Regions from separate parts of the Paenibacillus sp. ISL-20 genome, predicted to be linked through region 3. Evidence: predicted binding sites of a transcription regulator. Region 3 holds the regulator's gene; each other region holds the start of a gene.
The links. Region 3 encodes Rex, which represses fermentation and respiration genes when NADH is low (regulators of the CRP and FNR family bind a similar motif). Its sites were predicted from a motif close to TTGTGAAATATTTCACAA; they were not measured.
Positions count from the first base shown of each region.

Region 1: the regulator Rex is predicted to act here: its motif matches at 1,681-1,698, upstream of J7E85_RS08090 (flavocytochrome c).
Region 2: the regulator Rex is predicted to act here: its motif matches at 1,772-1,789, upstream of nirB (nitrite reductase large subunit NirB).
Region 4: the regulator Rex is predicted to act here: its motif matches at 2,037-2,054, upstream of J7E85_RS22095 (TorD/DmsD family molecular chaperone).

Region 1 is NZ_JAGGRD010000011.1:72,840-76,443, forward strand. It holds gene J7E85_RS08090 (flavocytochrome c) at 1-1,477, opposite strand, end outside; gene J7E85_RS08095 (TetR-like C-terminal domain-containing protein) at 1,880-2,446, shown strand; gene J7E85_RS08100 (oleate hydratase) at 2,559-3,604, shown strand, end outside.
Region 2 is NZ_JAGGRD010000009.1:212,362-215,965, reverse strand. It holds gene J7E85_RS06490 (uracil-DNA glycosylase) at 1-368, shown strand, start outside; gene J7E85_RS06485 (winged helix-turn-helix transcriptional regulator) at 516-836, shown strand; gene J7E85_RS06480 (hypothetical protein) at 1,020-1,697, shown strand; gene nirB (nitrite reductase large subunit NirB) at 1,875-3,604, shown strand, end outside.
Region 3 is NZ_JAGGRD010000009.1:37,612-41,215, reverse strand. It holds gene dinG (ATP-dependent DNA helicase DinG) at 1-976, shown strand, start outside; gene J7E85_RS05555 (redox-sensing transcriptional repressor Rex) at 1,050-1,715, shown strand; gene J7E85_RS05550 (amidohydrolase) at 1,690-2,991, shown strand; gene J7E85_RS05545 (cell wall elongation regulator TseB-like domain-containing protein) at 3,023-3,541, shown strand.
Region 4 is NZ_JAGGRD010000036.1:278,369-281,972, reverse strand. It holds gene J7E85_RS22100 (efflux RND transporter permease subunit) at 1-1,055, shown strand, start outside; gene J7E85_RS22095 (TorD/DmsD family molecular chaperone) at 1,148-1,825, opposite strand; gene moaA (GTP 3',8-cyclase MoaA) at 2,168-3,172, shown strand; gene mobA (molybdenum cofactor guanylyltransferase) at 3,334-3,604, opposite strand, start outside.

The sequences.
Region 1 (3,604 bases), on a different contig from region 3:
GGCCGAAAATAATGATCTCGGCAACAGAGTTGCCACCGATCCGGTTTTGTCCGTGCAATCCGCCTGTTAGTTCACCGGCTGCAAACAATCCTGGAATAGGCGTGCCGTCTTTATCCAAAACTTCCGTGTTCGTGTTGATTTTTACGCCGCCCATGGTGTAGTGAATACCGGGGGCGATTTGGATGGCATGGTATGGCGCTCCGGACAAGTCGTTATCCATGCCTGTCGTTCTGTTGAATTCGGTATCTTCATTGTTCTTCACCGCGCTGTTCCATGTATCCAGTGTGGCTTTAAGCTGATCAGCTGGAACGCCCATTTCTTTGGCCAAAGCCTCGATCGAATCACCGTGAATGACAAAGCCCATTTTCTCATATTGCTGAATCGCTTTGACACGGGATTTTACCCCGGAATCGAACACAAGATAAGCCGATTTTTCAGGAAGCTTATTGATGGCGGCGGTGACGTTGTCCCGAGTATCCAGCTCGTTTGTGAAACGTTGGCCTTGGCTGGTCACGAGGATGGCTCCTTCTCCCCGAACGGCTTCCCCGATGAGATAAGATTTCTCCTGCTGCACCGTAGGGTGAACCTGGATTTGATCCATATCGACCGTTGTACCGCCGAGCTTTTCAATCATGGTGATGCCGTCACCGGTGCTGCCTTCCTGGTTGGTGGTCACGTAACCTTTCAGATCGGACCGAACTTCGGAGATCATGTCCATATTGGCTCCGAAACCGCCCGTTGTCACAACGACGGCATCTGCTGCAATGTTTTTCTCATCATTCTCGTTGAAGATGACTTTGACGCCGTTTACCTTGCCGTCTTTTTCTGTAATATCCGTTACCTTGGCATTGATGAATAGCGGAATTTCTTGTTCTTGGACATTTTTTACCAGTCCGTTGACAAGGTATTGTCCTACCGCCGAGCCGTCCTCAGGACGATGCGTGCGCTTTTCGTTCATGCCGCCCGTAATGGTGATATTGTTCAACCGAATCCCGATGGAATCCAGCCAATCGATCGCGCTTGCCGAATGGTCAACGAAGAAACGAAGCATGTCTTTGTCGTTGGTTCCATGACCGCCCTTTAAAGTCTCTTCATAAAATAAATCGTTGTTGTCTTTAATGCCCTGTTCTTGTTGGAACTTGGTTTCGGAAGCATTCATGCCCGAAGATGATTTTATGGTATTCCCGCCGGCAATCGGCATTTTTTCAAAAATAACCGGGTTCATGCCTTTATCTTTTGCCTCAAGGGCAGCAGACATACCGGCTCCGCCTGCACCGACGATGATGATATCATACTTTTCTTTGAGCTGATCGATCGGCGTATAACCGGTTTGGGACGCACCCGAAACGGCTGTTTCTTGGTCTTCTTCTTTTTTCGTGTTGTCCTGACTCTGATCCTGGTTCCCGCTGCCGCATCCCGCGATAGCAAGCATGAAAGAGAGAATGAGTATAAGCGTTGCTGCAAACTTCCTTTTCACTGTGTAACCCTCCATTTTCTCTATATCTATTTAGTTGACCATAAAGAGCCAAACGAAAAAGGAGGTCGTAACGTAGGAAAGCGAGAAGCGAAAGGGAACGTGAGCGTGACCTTTACTCTTCGAATCTCAGCTCTTCCCCGGTTGCCTCCCTCCGGTCAGCCTCGTCAGGTCCACTTCATTGTAATATAGAGCAATCAATTATGTGGTGAATTATTTCACAATGTGTATTGGGTTTTATTTATTCCGATGCCACCGGGCTACGATCTCTTGACTTCCTGCGTGTTTCCCATTTATTTTGCCTCATAAGGATACCGCTTTTTCGCGTTGAGTTCCTTTATAATGAAGATATATAATCTGATAATTGCCTGTGTGGATGATTACGCTATTGATTGGAGGGGTTTTATGGCACAAACAACAAAAAAGGCGCTTGCCCTATCGCTAAAAAAAATGCTTGAGAAAAAAACGCTTGATAAGATAACCGTTATTGATATTGTTGAGGATTGCGAAGTAAATCGCCAAACGTTTTATTATCATTTCAAGGATATTTATGATCTTGTGGAGTGGATTTGCACAAGCGAGGCTACCATAGCGTTGGATGGCAAGAAAACGTATGACACGTGGCAGCAGGGCCTATTGCAAATATTTGAGTATGTGCTGAAAAACAAGGCGTTTGTGACGAGTGTCTATCATTCGATTAAACGAGAGCAGCTGGAAAGGTATCTATTTAACGTAACCTATAGTCTTTTGATAGGGGTTATTGAGGAAAAGGCTGTTACGATGTCGATCAGGGATGATGATAAGTCGTTTATCGCTGACTTTTATAAATATGCGTTTGTAGGGCTGATGCTGGATTGGATTGCTAAAGGGATGAAGGAAGAGCCCGCTGCGATTGTGGACCGGCTAAGCATTTTGATTCAAGGGGATATTTTTTTCGCGCTTGAAAAGTTTAAATCGCACCACGATTATTAGACAATATTAGGCTTTTGTCGAAAGTTTCGACATTAGGCGGACATTGTCTATAGGAGACCTCCGAATATTCTCTTATGATGTAGTTGCTAGAATCAATTCGGAGGTGACTGGAATGTATTATAGCAATGGTAATTATGAAGCGTTTGCCCGTCCGGAAAAACCGGTCGATGTCGACAAAAAATCAGCATATCTGGTTGGAGCCGGTTTAGGCTCTCTGGCAGCTGCGTGCTTCCTTGTGCGCGACGGCCAAATGAAGGGAGAGCGGGTTCACATTCTGGAGGAGCTTAGTCTTCCCGGAGGTGCCTGCGACGGAATTCATGACAGCGATAAAGGTTTTATTATTCGCGGTGGACGGGAAATGGAAGATCATTTTGAATGCTTGTGGGATTTGTTCCGTACTATTCCGTCTCTTGAAATTGAAGACGCATCGGTTTTGGATGAGTTTTACTGGCTGAACAAGAAAGATCCGAACTATTCTCTAATGAGAGCCACGGTTAACCGAGGCGAGGATGCCCATACGGATGGAAAATTTGCTCTGAGTGAAAAAGCTTCGCTGGAAATCGTGAAGTTATTCTTTACTCGAAACGAAGATTTGTATGATAAGCAAATTACCGATGTATTCACGGAGGATTTCTTTGCCTCGAATTTCTGGCTTTACTGGAGAACGATGTTTGCCTTTGAAGATTGGCACAGCGCTTTGGAGATGAAGCTTTACATTCAAAGATTCATTCACCATATTGGCGGACTGCCTGATTTTTCGGCGTTAAAATTTACGAAATATAATCAATATGAGTCATTGATTCTGCCAATGATGAAATACTTGCAGTCGCATGGCGTTCATTTCCAATATGATACAACGGTCACGAATGTAGTATTTGATATTCAAGGTAATAAGAAGGTTGCCAAGCAAATGGTATGTCGCCGTGCTGGCAATGAGGAATATATCGATTTAACGGAAGATGATTTGGTGTTTGTGACAAATGGCAGCTGCACGGAAAATTCTTCTTCGGGCGACCATCATCGTGCGGCTGAATTCAATCGTTCCGCAGGCGGCTGCTGGGAGCTTTGGAGAAATATCGCCAAGCAGGATCCATCCTTTGGGCGCCCCGATAAATTCTGCACGAATACGGAAGCGACGAACTGGGAATCGGCAACCGT
Region 2 (3,604 bases), 170 kb from region 3:
GCGAGAGTGTCATCAGCCGTTCCAATCGCACACCGACAAAGGCGGAAATATTGGCCCATGCACCTTTGCTTGATGAAGAGATTCGATGGGTTCGCCCGCACATTATCGCACCCATGGGAAATACGGCGCTGCACCGGTTAATCGGAAGCCATGAAACGGTGACATCGCTGCACGGCAAACTGATGGAGGGGCCGGTCCAGCAAGCAACCGATCCGGAGAATCCAGATAGGGGCTACATGTTCTCGGCGGAAACCTATAAGATATTCCCTCTATTCCATCCAGCGGCGGTACTGTATAATAGGAAATTATCCACTTGGATCGAGAAAGATTTGGATATTTTGGCTCGTATATTATGGGATAAGCGCTGATTTTATGGGAAAAAGGGGCTAGGTGGTTTTCAGTTTCTCGGAAATGTGCTAAAATGAAACATACTTACAATTCGTAAGTTTTCTAGGTTTTTAGTTAAGCTTATGAATTTCTATAAACAAGGTGACTTCGTAAAGAGGTGAAGGGATATGGAAGTTACAAATGTTACGATGTGTCCCCGTTTTGAATCTGCATTTTCTTTTCTGGGCAAACGGTGGAACGGTTTGATTATTCAAACGTTGATGAGCGGGCCTAAGCGCTTTAAGGATATTTCGAATTTGATTCCGTCCATGAGCGATAAGATGCTCTCCGAGCGGATGAAGGATTTGGAATGCGAAGGCATTTTGATTCGTCATGTCTATCCGGAAACACCGGTACGTATTGAATATGAACTGACTGAAAAAGGCAAAGCATTACGTCCGGTAATGGAGCAAATTGCATCCTGGGCAGAACAATGGGTCGAAAGATGAGTCATCTTAAGACTCCCCTTGATGATTAAACCCTGGCATGAGACATCCTCATTTCAGGGTTTTTTTTCTAAATGGAAGTATGATTCCTGTTTCTTTACGGCAAGAATAGGTGGACATGCACCAAGCGGAGGCAGCTGCTATATGATGTAAATACCGAGAGCGGCATATCAAGGAGGCGAGCCTATGACCAAGCGAACGTATATCTCCCGTTTCCATTATGGACAAGAGGACATCTCAGAACTTGAAAACGCTTCATTAAAAGTGCTTCATATTTTTGAGAAGACCAAGCGGATGCTGAGCCAGTATGTGCCGGATTCCTTGTGGTTAGCTGCGTCTGGAACAAGCCCGGAATCTGCAGAATCCGTTAGCCATAGCGGTGCCGATGCTGTTGATATGTTTCAGAAATGGGTCAAAGCCCCCGGCGGATGGAAGTTCATTGGTTATGAAACCGATCGATTTCATGCGTCCACCGGGCAGAATATAGGACGCACGGGAAGATTTCTGCAGATGATCATCTGGTCACTCTATGAGAAAATCGTAATGCTGCATCCTTTCCTTGGCAGTGAGCCGTTTTTTGACGGGGAGGAGCTGGATGTGATCGCAAATTATTTTGTGCCTACGTATATCAGCGCCGTACCGTTGGTGGAACAAGGAAAAGCCTTTAAGACTATTCAAGCGGACATCGTTCTGTATCAGGAGCATATCCAGGCACCTGCCGTCATTATGCAATCGGATCGAGGTTTATTAGAGGGGAACTGGATGACCGGGGTGAACCTGGACGCGAAGGGATTTGCCGGGATTCGTCCTTATTTGAAGGTTCCTAGCGGCGAACGAGCCTATATGGAAGCCGATATTATATAGAGCATGCCTCATCATAACCTTGTTCCGATGCGGACAGGGTTATTTGGCATTTTTATTTTAAATTTTAACGATTTATGTGAAATATATCACAAAAATTAATGCCGTCAGACGATATAATTTATGTGAAAGCAACGGAATACCACGATCTAGATAAATGTGTTGGGGAGGAATCAATCGATGTCCAATATAAAGAGAGAAAAGTTAGTTGTCATTGGCAACGGTATTGCCGGGATTAGTACGGTCGAGCAAATCATTAAATTGGGTGGAAATTTTGACATCACCGTCATTGGACAGGAGCCTCATCCGAATTATAACCGCATCATGCTGTCGTATGTGTTGGAAGGCAGCAAAACCTTGGATGACATTGTATTGAATGATTGGAAATGGTACGAGGATAACCACATCACTCTGCACACGGATGCCACTGTAACTGCCATCGATAGGGAACGCAAGGTCGTGACCGCCGATAACGGATTGACGGTGCCTTATGACAAAGTCATGATAGCAACGGGCTCGAAGCCCTTTATTTTACCCGTACCGGGCAGTGACAAAGAAGGCGTTATCGGTTTCCGAAACATTGCCGATTGCACGCAGATGCTTCAAGCCGCTAAGGCGTACAAGAAAGCGGCTGTCATTGGCGGGGGACTTCTGGGTCTGGAAGCTGCCAAGGGATTGGTCAGTCTGGGCATGGAGGTGACGGTGGTTCATCTTATGCAGGATTTGATGGAGAGCCAGTTGGATTCGATGGCATCCGGCATGCTGAAAAGGGAGCTTGAACAGCAGGGCATCAACTTCTTATTAGGTAAACAAACAACCGAAATATTGGGAGATACCAGAGTCACGGGACTCCGGTTCAAGGATGGGGATGAGCTTGATGCCGACCTGGTGGTCATGGCAGTGGGCATCAGAGCGAACACCGAGATCGCTAAAGCGAGCGGGATCGAAGTGAACCGGGGAATCGTCGTCAATGATTATCTTCAGACTTCCTGGCTGGATGTGTATGCGGTTGGCGAATGCTGCGAGCATCGGGGCGCGTGCTACGGTCTGGTTGCACCATTGTTCGAACAGGGACAGGTACTGGCGAAGCATCTATGCGGCGTGGAAGGCAAGCCTTACGAGGGAAGCATTGTATCGACGAAGCTGAAAATCAGCGGTGTGGATGTCTTCTCTGCAGGCGAGTTCATGGAGCAAGCCGAGCACTCGGTGATCACCGCTAAAGATGATTGGCGCAAGACCTATAAGAAAATATTAATTCGCGACAATATCATCGTTGGGGCGATATTGTTCGGAGATGTGAGCGATTCGGCAAGCCTTCAATCCATGATTCGGAAAAAGACAGCCATGACAGATGAAATTTACGATTCGATCATGGGTACGGACAGCGCAGGAACAGGAAACGGCAAGGCATTTTCACTGGAGAAGATGCCCGATGATGAAATCGTATGCGGCTGCAACGGCGTAACCAAAAAAGCCATTGTGGATGCTATTACTCTCGAAGGTCATACGACTGTGGATGAGATCAAAGCTTGTACAGGAGCTACCCGCTCGTGCGGCGGCTGTAAACCTGTCGTGGAGCAAATACTCCAGAGCGTATTGGGCGATGGCTTTAAGGCGGCAGGCAAACAAGGCATATGCCCATGCACAACCCTTGATCGGGACGAAATTGTCGCCGAAATCCGTGCCAAAGGACTCAAGACAACAAAAGAAGTCATGCATGTTCTAAACTTCAGCAACCCGGAAGGCTGCTCGAAATGCCGCCCGGCCATTCATTATTATCTGGCGATGCTGAACCCGGTAACCCATCAAGAGGAGAGGGAATCCCGTTTTGTCAACGAACGAATGAACGCCAACATTCAGAAAGACGGCACGTACACGGTAGTCCCAAGAATGTACGGCGGCGTTACCAC
Region 3 (3,604 bases):
ACACCGCGAGGACCTGAGGTCCTTCATGGCTCTGAATGATGAAGGCACGGTATACTGGATGGAGGCTAACGGGAATTTCCGCGGCAAATCGATGCAGCTTTATGCAGTGCCTGTCGATGTAAGCACCCACTTGAAGGAATTGTTTTTTGACAAGAAACAAAGCGTGATCCTGACATCGGCGACCTTGTCGGTGGATAAATCGTTTCAGTTCATGATCGAGAACTTGGGTCTTCAGGAAGCGGCAGATAGCGGCAACCTGAACACGGTTCTGCTGCCATCCCCGTTTAATTACAGGGAGCAGGCCCTCCTTGTCGTGCCGCGCGATTTTCCGAGCGTGAAGGGCTCGGTCGGGGATGCACTCTTTGTGAATACACTTGTGCAATCATTGGCCGATACGGCAATCGCTACGCATGGCCGCATGCTTGTGCTGTTCACCTCGTACCGCATGCTGCGTCAGGTGCACGAGCCGTTGAAGGAGGCGCTGGCATCCAGCGATATTACGGTACTGGGACAAGGGATGGACGGAACCAGCCGTACCAAGTTAATCCGGAGATTCCAGGATACCAGCGCTTCGGTCCTGCTGGGTACCAGCTCCTTCTGGGAAGGGGTAGACATACCTGGTGAGGCGCTCACTTGCCTTGCGATCGTCCGGCTGCCGTTCCAGCCGCCGAATCATCCCTTGGTCGAAGCCAAGAGCGAATTGCTGCAGCAGCAGAAGAAGAACCCGTTCATGAAGCTTTCGGTTCCGCAAGCGGTCATTCGCTTCAAACAGGGATTTGGCCGACTGGTGCGGACCGCGCAAGATAAGGGGATTGTCATTGTCTACGATACCCGGGTCATTGAATCCTATTACGGGAAATATTTCTTATATTCTTTGCCGGGGCCGAAGATGGAGCATATGCCGACAGAGGGGATCGTTCCCCGAATTTCGGAATGGCTGCAGGAAGAGGCAGGCGTAGAGAACCAAGCTGAATAAAAGTGAAACAATGAACGAAATGATCGGTCACAAAAAAATGTAGTTATTAACCTATTATTTAGGGGGAGCATGAATGAAATCGGAAAAAATTTCGGAAGCCGTGGTCCGCAGATTACCTGTATACTTGCGCTATTTGAATGAGCTTCAGAAAAGGGAGGTTTCCACGGTTTCCTCCCAGGAACTGGGACAAAAACTGGACCTCAACCCTGCTCAAATTCGTAAGGACCTAGCGTATTTCGGTGATTTTGGACGGAAAGGGATCGGATATGACGTATCTTATCTGATCGAGAAAATTCGCCAGATTCTAAAGCTGGACCAGAAGATCAATGTCGCATTGATTGGGGCCGGTAATCTTGGACATGCATTATCGAATTACAATGCATTTCTGAAGGACAATATGAAGATTGTGGCGGTTTTCGATTCGTATTCTCCCAAAGTTGGTATGAAAATTAACAATTTGGTTGTACAGCCGATGGAGGAACTGGAGAAGACGGTTCATGAGTACGGCATTCGTATCGGGATAATCACCGTTCCGGATTTTGAAGCGCAGAATGTAGCCAATCAGCTTATCGCCGCAGGCATCGAGGCTATCCTGAATTTTGCGCCAACCATCCTGAAAGCCCCATCCCATATCCGGATTCATACGGCTGATTTCACTACGGATTTGCAGAGTTTGGCCTATTATTTGGATAACGGTAAGGAGGATGCAGCACATGACGACAACGAAGTGGATGGTTAAGAACGGAACGTTTGCGGTACTAGAGGAAGGAAGATCCGTGTTACGCGGATATATGGTTGTGGAGAATGACCGGATAACCTACCTGGGTGAAGAAGAGCCACCCGTCCAAGAGGGAACAGAAATTATCGACGGAACTCATCTGTTTTTCCTACCTGGGTTGGTGAACACGCACGGACATGCAGCGATGTCGCTGCTCCGCGGTTATGGCGACGATCTGGCACTGCAGGTATGGCTTCAGGAAAAAATGTGGCCTATGGAAGCCAAATTCACGGCCGACGATGTATACTGGGGAACCGCACTCTCCGTGCTGGAGATGATCAAAGGTGGAACCACGACGTTTGTGGATATGTATGATCATATGGATCAGGTTGCTAAGGTTGTGCAGGATTCAGGAATGCGCGGCGTTCTGACACGCGGTGTGATTGGATTATGTCCGCCTGAGGTGCAGCAGCAGAAGCTGGATGAGGCGGTTGCATTCGCGAAAGACTGGCATGGCAAGGCTGACGGGAGAATTACGACGATGATATCGCCGCATGCACCTTATACATGCCCGCCGGATTTCATCGAAAAATTCGTTCAGGCATCCCATGATTTGAATCTGCCTTTGCATACCCATATGTCCGAAACGGAAACGGAAGTAGCTCAGAATGTAAATGACTACGGACTTCGCCCTGTCGCCCATTTGGAGAAGCTTGGCATGTTCTCCCGTCCAACGCTGCTTGCGCATGCCGTCCATCTGACCGATGAAGAAATCGATATCCTGGCCAAGCATCAAGTCATGGTGTCGCATAATCCAGGCAGCAATTTGAAGCTTGCCAGCGGCATTGCACGCGTGCCTGCACTGCTGAAAGCCGGGGTCACCGTGTCATTGGGTACCGATGGACCTGCGAGCAATAATAATCTGGATATGTTTGAAGAGATGCGTCTGGCGGCATTGATTCATAAAGGGATAAGCGGGGATCCAACCGCAATTCCTGCATCTGAAGCGCTTCGGATGGGTACAGAGTATGGAGCTAAGTCAGCCTTCCTTGCGGATATCGGTACGCTTGCGGTAGGTATGAAAGCAGATATGATCGCACTGAATACGGATCAGGCGCACTTTCTTCCGAAGACGGATTACATTTCTCATGCTATCTACTCCGCTAGTGCGAAGGATGTTGAGCATGTATGGGTTGACGGTAAGCAGGTAGTGAAGAATGGCGCGAGTCTTACTCTCGATGAGGAACGTATCCGCCGGGAAGCGCAGCGTGCCTTTGAGCGTCTTACAACCCTCTAGGGAATAATCAAGGGGAGCGAGGAAGACGGATTTGAAGAAAAAAACGAAGTGGATATTGCTGAGTGTGTCCAGCGTGCTGCTGTTACTGCTTGGTCTACAGCTCTATTATTCATATGTTATGAAAGATACTTGGAATGAAGAAAGAATGGCAATTGTTGCCGCCAAACAGCATGGCCAATTGGTTACGTCCGGGAAGACCTATAAATCGGTGTGGGGCGAGGATAATAACTATTGGGTGGTAAGCGGGAAGGATCAGGACAATCAAGATCGTATGGTATGGGTGAAATTTACGGATGACAACGTACCTGTTGAAGGTGCTGAGGCTGTCCAGTCCGTTTTATTGAATACGGGGATATCAGAAGCCCAGATGCGGGATCAGATCTATAACGAATTGCCTGGCGTGGAAATTAAGAGGTTGCTGCCTGGAATGTATGAGGGCGAGTATGCATGGCAGCTGCAGTATGAACACAACGGTCAGCGCGGGTATCGGTTTTATCGTTTTCAAGATGGTAACACCATCGGGAATGACATTATTCTTCCAAATCAATAAAAATGTAGTAAGAGGAGAGGCGCCCTTTAATATTCATAGGGTGCCTCTCTTTTCTTTTAGTAA
Region 4 (3,604 bases), on a different contig from region 3:
ACTCTCTGGAGCAGATCAAGCCGGTGGCTGATCAAATCGCAGAGCTAGCAAATAAGGATACCGCTACCTTCGACAATGCAAAGACCAGCTTGTCCGAAGCGTTCGAGCAGTATACGCTGGTTGCTGACCAAGAGAAGCTGAGCTCCCTTGGCCTGACAGCCGGACAATTGGCAATGAAGCTGTCTCCGGTACGGGAACGTCCGGTCTTGACCGAAATCAAAATTGAGGACAAGACCTACAATGTTTACATTGAGACGGACAGCAAGACCTATAAGAGTATAAAAGAAATCGAGAACGAAACTGTCACCTCCCCGCTCGGTATCGAAGTACCGATCAAGGATGTGGCCAAGGTGGAAAAAGGAACGACTCCAGACTCCATTATGCGCATCGACGGGAAAATGGTTGTGACCATCACAGCCGACATCCTGTCCAGCGATGTAGGATCGGCCTCCACCAACCTGGAGACTGAAGTAAACAAGCTTGAGCTTCCAGACGGCGTATCTGTCCAGTTCGGAGGCGTCACAGAGCAAATCAACGAAACCTTCGGACAGCTCGGACTCGCCATGCTGGCAGCCATCGCGATTGTATACTTTGTGCTTGTGGTTACATTCGGTGGCGGTCTCGCACCGTTCGCCATCCTGTTCTCGCTGCCGTTCATTGTCATCGGAGCCATTATCGGCTTGCTTATCACAGGCGAGACACTGAACGTGTCTGCACTCATGGGCGTGCTCATGCTGATCGGTATCGTCGTGACCAATGCAATTGTATTGATCGACCGCGTAATCCATATGGAGCGCGAAGGAATGAGCACACGCGAAGCCCTGCTTGAAGCCGGCGCTACCCGTCTTCGTCCAATCCTGATGACGGCACTCGCAACGATCGGCGCTCTTCTGCCTCTCGTATTCGGTTGGGAGAGCAGCGCAGGCATCATCTCGAAAGGTCTCGGCATTACGGTTATCGGCGGTCTGATCAGTTCGACGCTGCTCACGCTCGTGGTGGTACCTATCGTGTACGAGTTCCTGATGAAGTTCAGCAAGAAAAGAATCGAAGATTAAGTAGAACACCAAAGCCCCGGCCCTCCTATAATAGGAGACCGGGGCTTTTTTTGATGACTATGATGTTGACGACTATGATGTTGTCTTGCTCGCTAATGTACCAGCACAGCTTCCCTGGAATGCTTCCACGTCTTCAGCATGTTCAGATCCTGTGCAAGGAACTCCTCCAGCAGACTGAATAACGACTGATAAAGCGGACTTTCCGTGGATCCTTTCAGATCCTTGCAGAGGGATGGCACCCATGACAACAGATGCTCCTCCAGAAACTTCTCTTGAACCTCCATCAATTGCAGCATGCTATGTTCACAATACGTATTGTTCAGCATACGGTCATGAAGCAGTGTCATAAATTCCAGTTCAATGGCTATATGATCGTCCGCTTCCCCGTGCAGTTTATTAAAGGCAATACCGACGGATGCATAACAATCGGCTAAATCCTGAGCGCATCCATCCTTCGTATAATGAGACTCTGCCGCCTGACGCTGTTTGGACTGCTGAAGCAATCGGCGGTATTCCGCCCCTTCATATTCGCAAATCCGAACCAATTCCTCAGGTGAGCGTCCACATAAATATGTCATCAGTTCCGCACCGGCCTTCGAACACTCCGCAGCCTTGCTAATTCCACTTCCGCGGCTCCATTCCGCAATCATAGACAAGCTGGGCCAATTGCCCAAAAAATCAATCAGCAGCTCGTAGACCGTCCCCCGGTTTTCAAGCCATCTGTGACAGACGTCAGGCACCTCCAAAGTTTGAACAGGTGATATCGCCATATCGAACCTCCTATTGGTAACCTTTCTTGTTGGATGTGATATCCTTGACAGTATATCTTAGATGAACACCTAATGAAAGCAGTTAGAAATGATTTCCGAAAATTTCGGAAAAAATCAGGAAACTTTCGGAAATCTAGAATGTCACTACTCGCTTTCAAGGGGAGAAAGCTTTTGTCCACAGCTTCAATATAATGGATCCCGTAAGCGTTTACTGTGATTCTTCTCACAAAAGAATGGCCGTTTTGCCGCTGCTTGTCCTGCCGTCATGACCCAAACGGCGCATTGACTCCCGTTCGGGGAATGGCTACAATGTGACCATGCATGCTATAAAGGGGGATTTCCATGATCGAACCGCTTAAAGATTCTTTCGGTCGGGTCCATGATTATATTCGCATCTCGGTGACGGATCGATGCAATCTTCGTTGTGTCTATTGTATGCCGGAAGAAGGAATGGAATTCCAACCTCACGATCAGATTATGAGCTATGAAGAGATCGCAGCGATCGTGCGCGTCCTTGCCCCTATGGGCGTCTCCAAAGTACGCCTTACCGGCGGGGAACCACTGGTGCGCAAGGATCTGGAATCCTTGGTCCATATGATTGCTTCCATTGAAGGAATTCAAGATATATCACTTACCACCAACGGGATCATGCTCCCATCCAAAGCTCGTCTGCTTAAGGAAGCGGGACTCACCCGTATCAACATCAGCCTGGATTCGCTTCATGAGGAGCGTTACGCGCGCATTACGCGCGGCGGACGGGTGCATAAAGTGCTGGAAGGCATTGAAGCCGCTTATGAAGCCGGCCTGGATCCGATCAAACTGAACATGGTGTTAATGAAGGGCTTCAATGAAGACGAAATTCGCGACTTTATCGCTCTAACGCTCGATCGTCCCCTCCATGTCCGCTTTATTGAATATATGCCGATCGGCCAAGCATCCGATGTCTGGCGAGATTCGTATCTGCCGCTGAGCCGGGTATCCGAAGTGTGCCAGGAGGCGGGTTGGACCATTCAAGAAGAGCAGGGACCATCCGGCAATGGGCCTTCACGCAACATGAAGGTGGTTGGAGCTACAGGAACCTTCGGTCTGATCCATCCGGTCAGCGATCATTTCTGCGATTCCTGCAACCGCCTCAGGCTGACGGCGGACGGCCACATCAAGGCTTGTCTATACTGGTCCGACGAATTTAACGTGCGCCGTGTCGTCGATGATCCTTCCGCGGTGGCGAACCTGTTCCGCAAAGCGCTGGGCGATAAACCGCTGAATCATGAAATGGCGCTCGCGCTCGAGAAAAAGGCACAAAACCATACTCCCACCGTCCGGCGCATGTCGCAGATCGGCGGATAAACCCGTCTGCTGTGCGTATACTGCCGATGGCAGATTTATTATCGCTAGCGCGCAGTAATATATTAAAATTCCCCGCCAAGCATTTAGTTGGCGGGGTTATTTTTTTAGGATGAGTACCGGTTTCATCGGGCTTTGTACCTTGATACTGCTATAAAACTCTACTATCTATCCTCTGACAAGTCGGAACTCATCAGGCCGCCTGCTGCCTCATATTCCTCAGGCGTGTTCATATTAAATAAAATCCTGCGCGGATCAAGGCCCGTCATTGCCTCTAATTGCTCCTCGTGCACAAAGACGGCATTCAGCTCCTGCACCCATTCCACCATGCGCAGTTGTCCCTTAATCAACCTGTGCTCAAGGCCTTCTACGGTTACTTTGCGATATACCGCCAGAAGCGGATGCATCCTGCCTTCTACCACGGGGATTACAGCA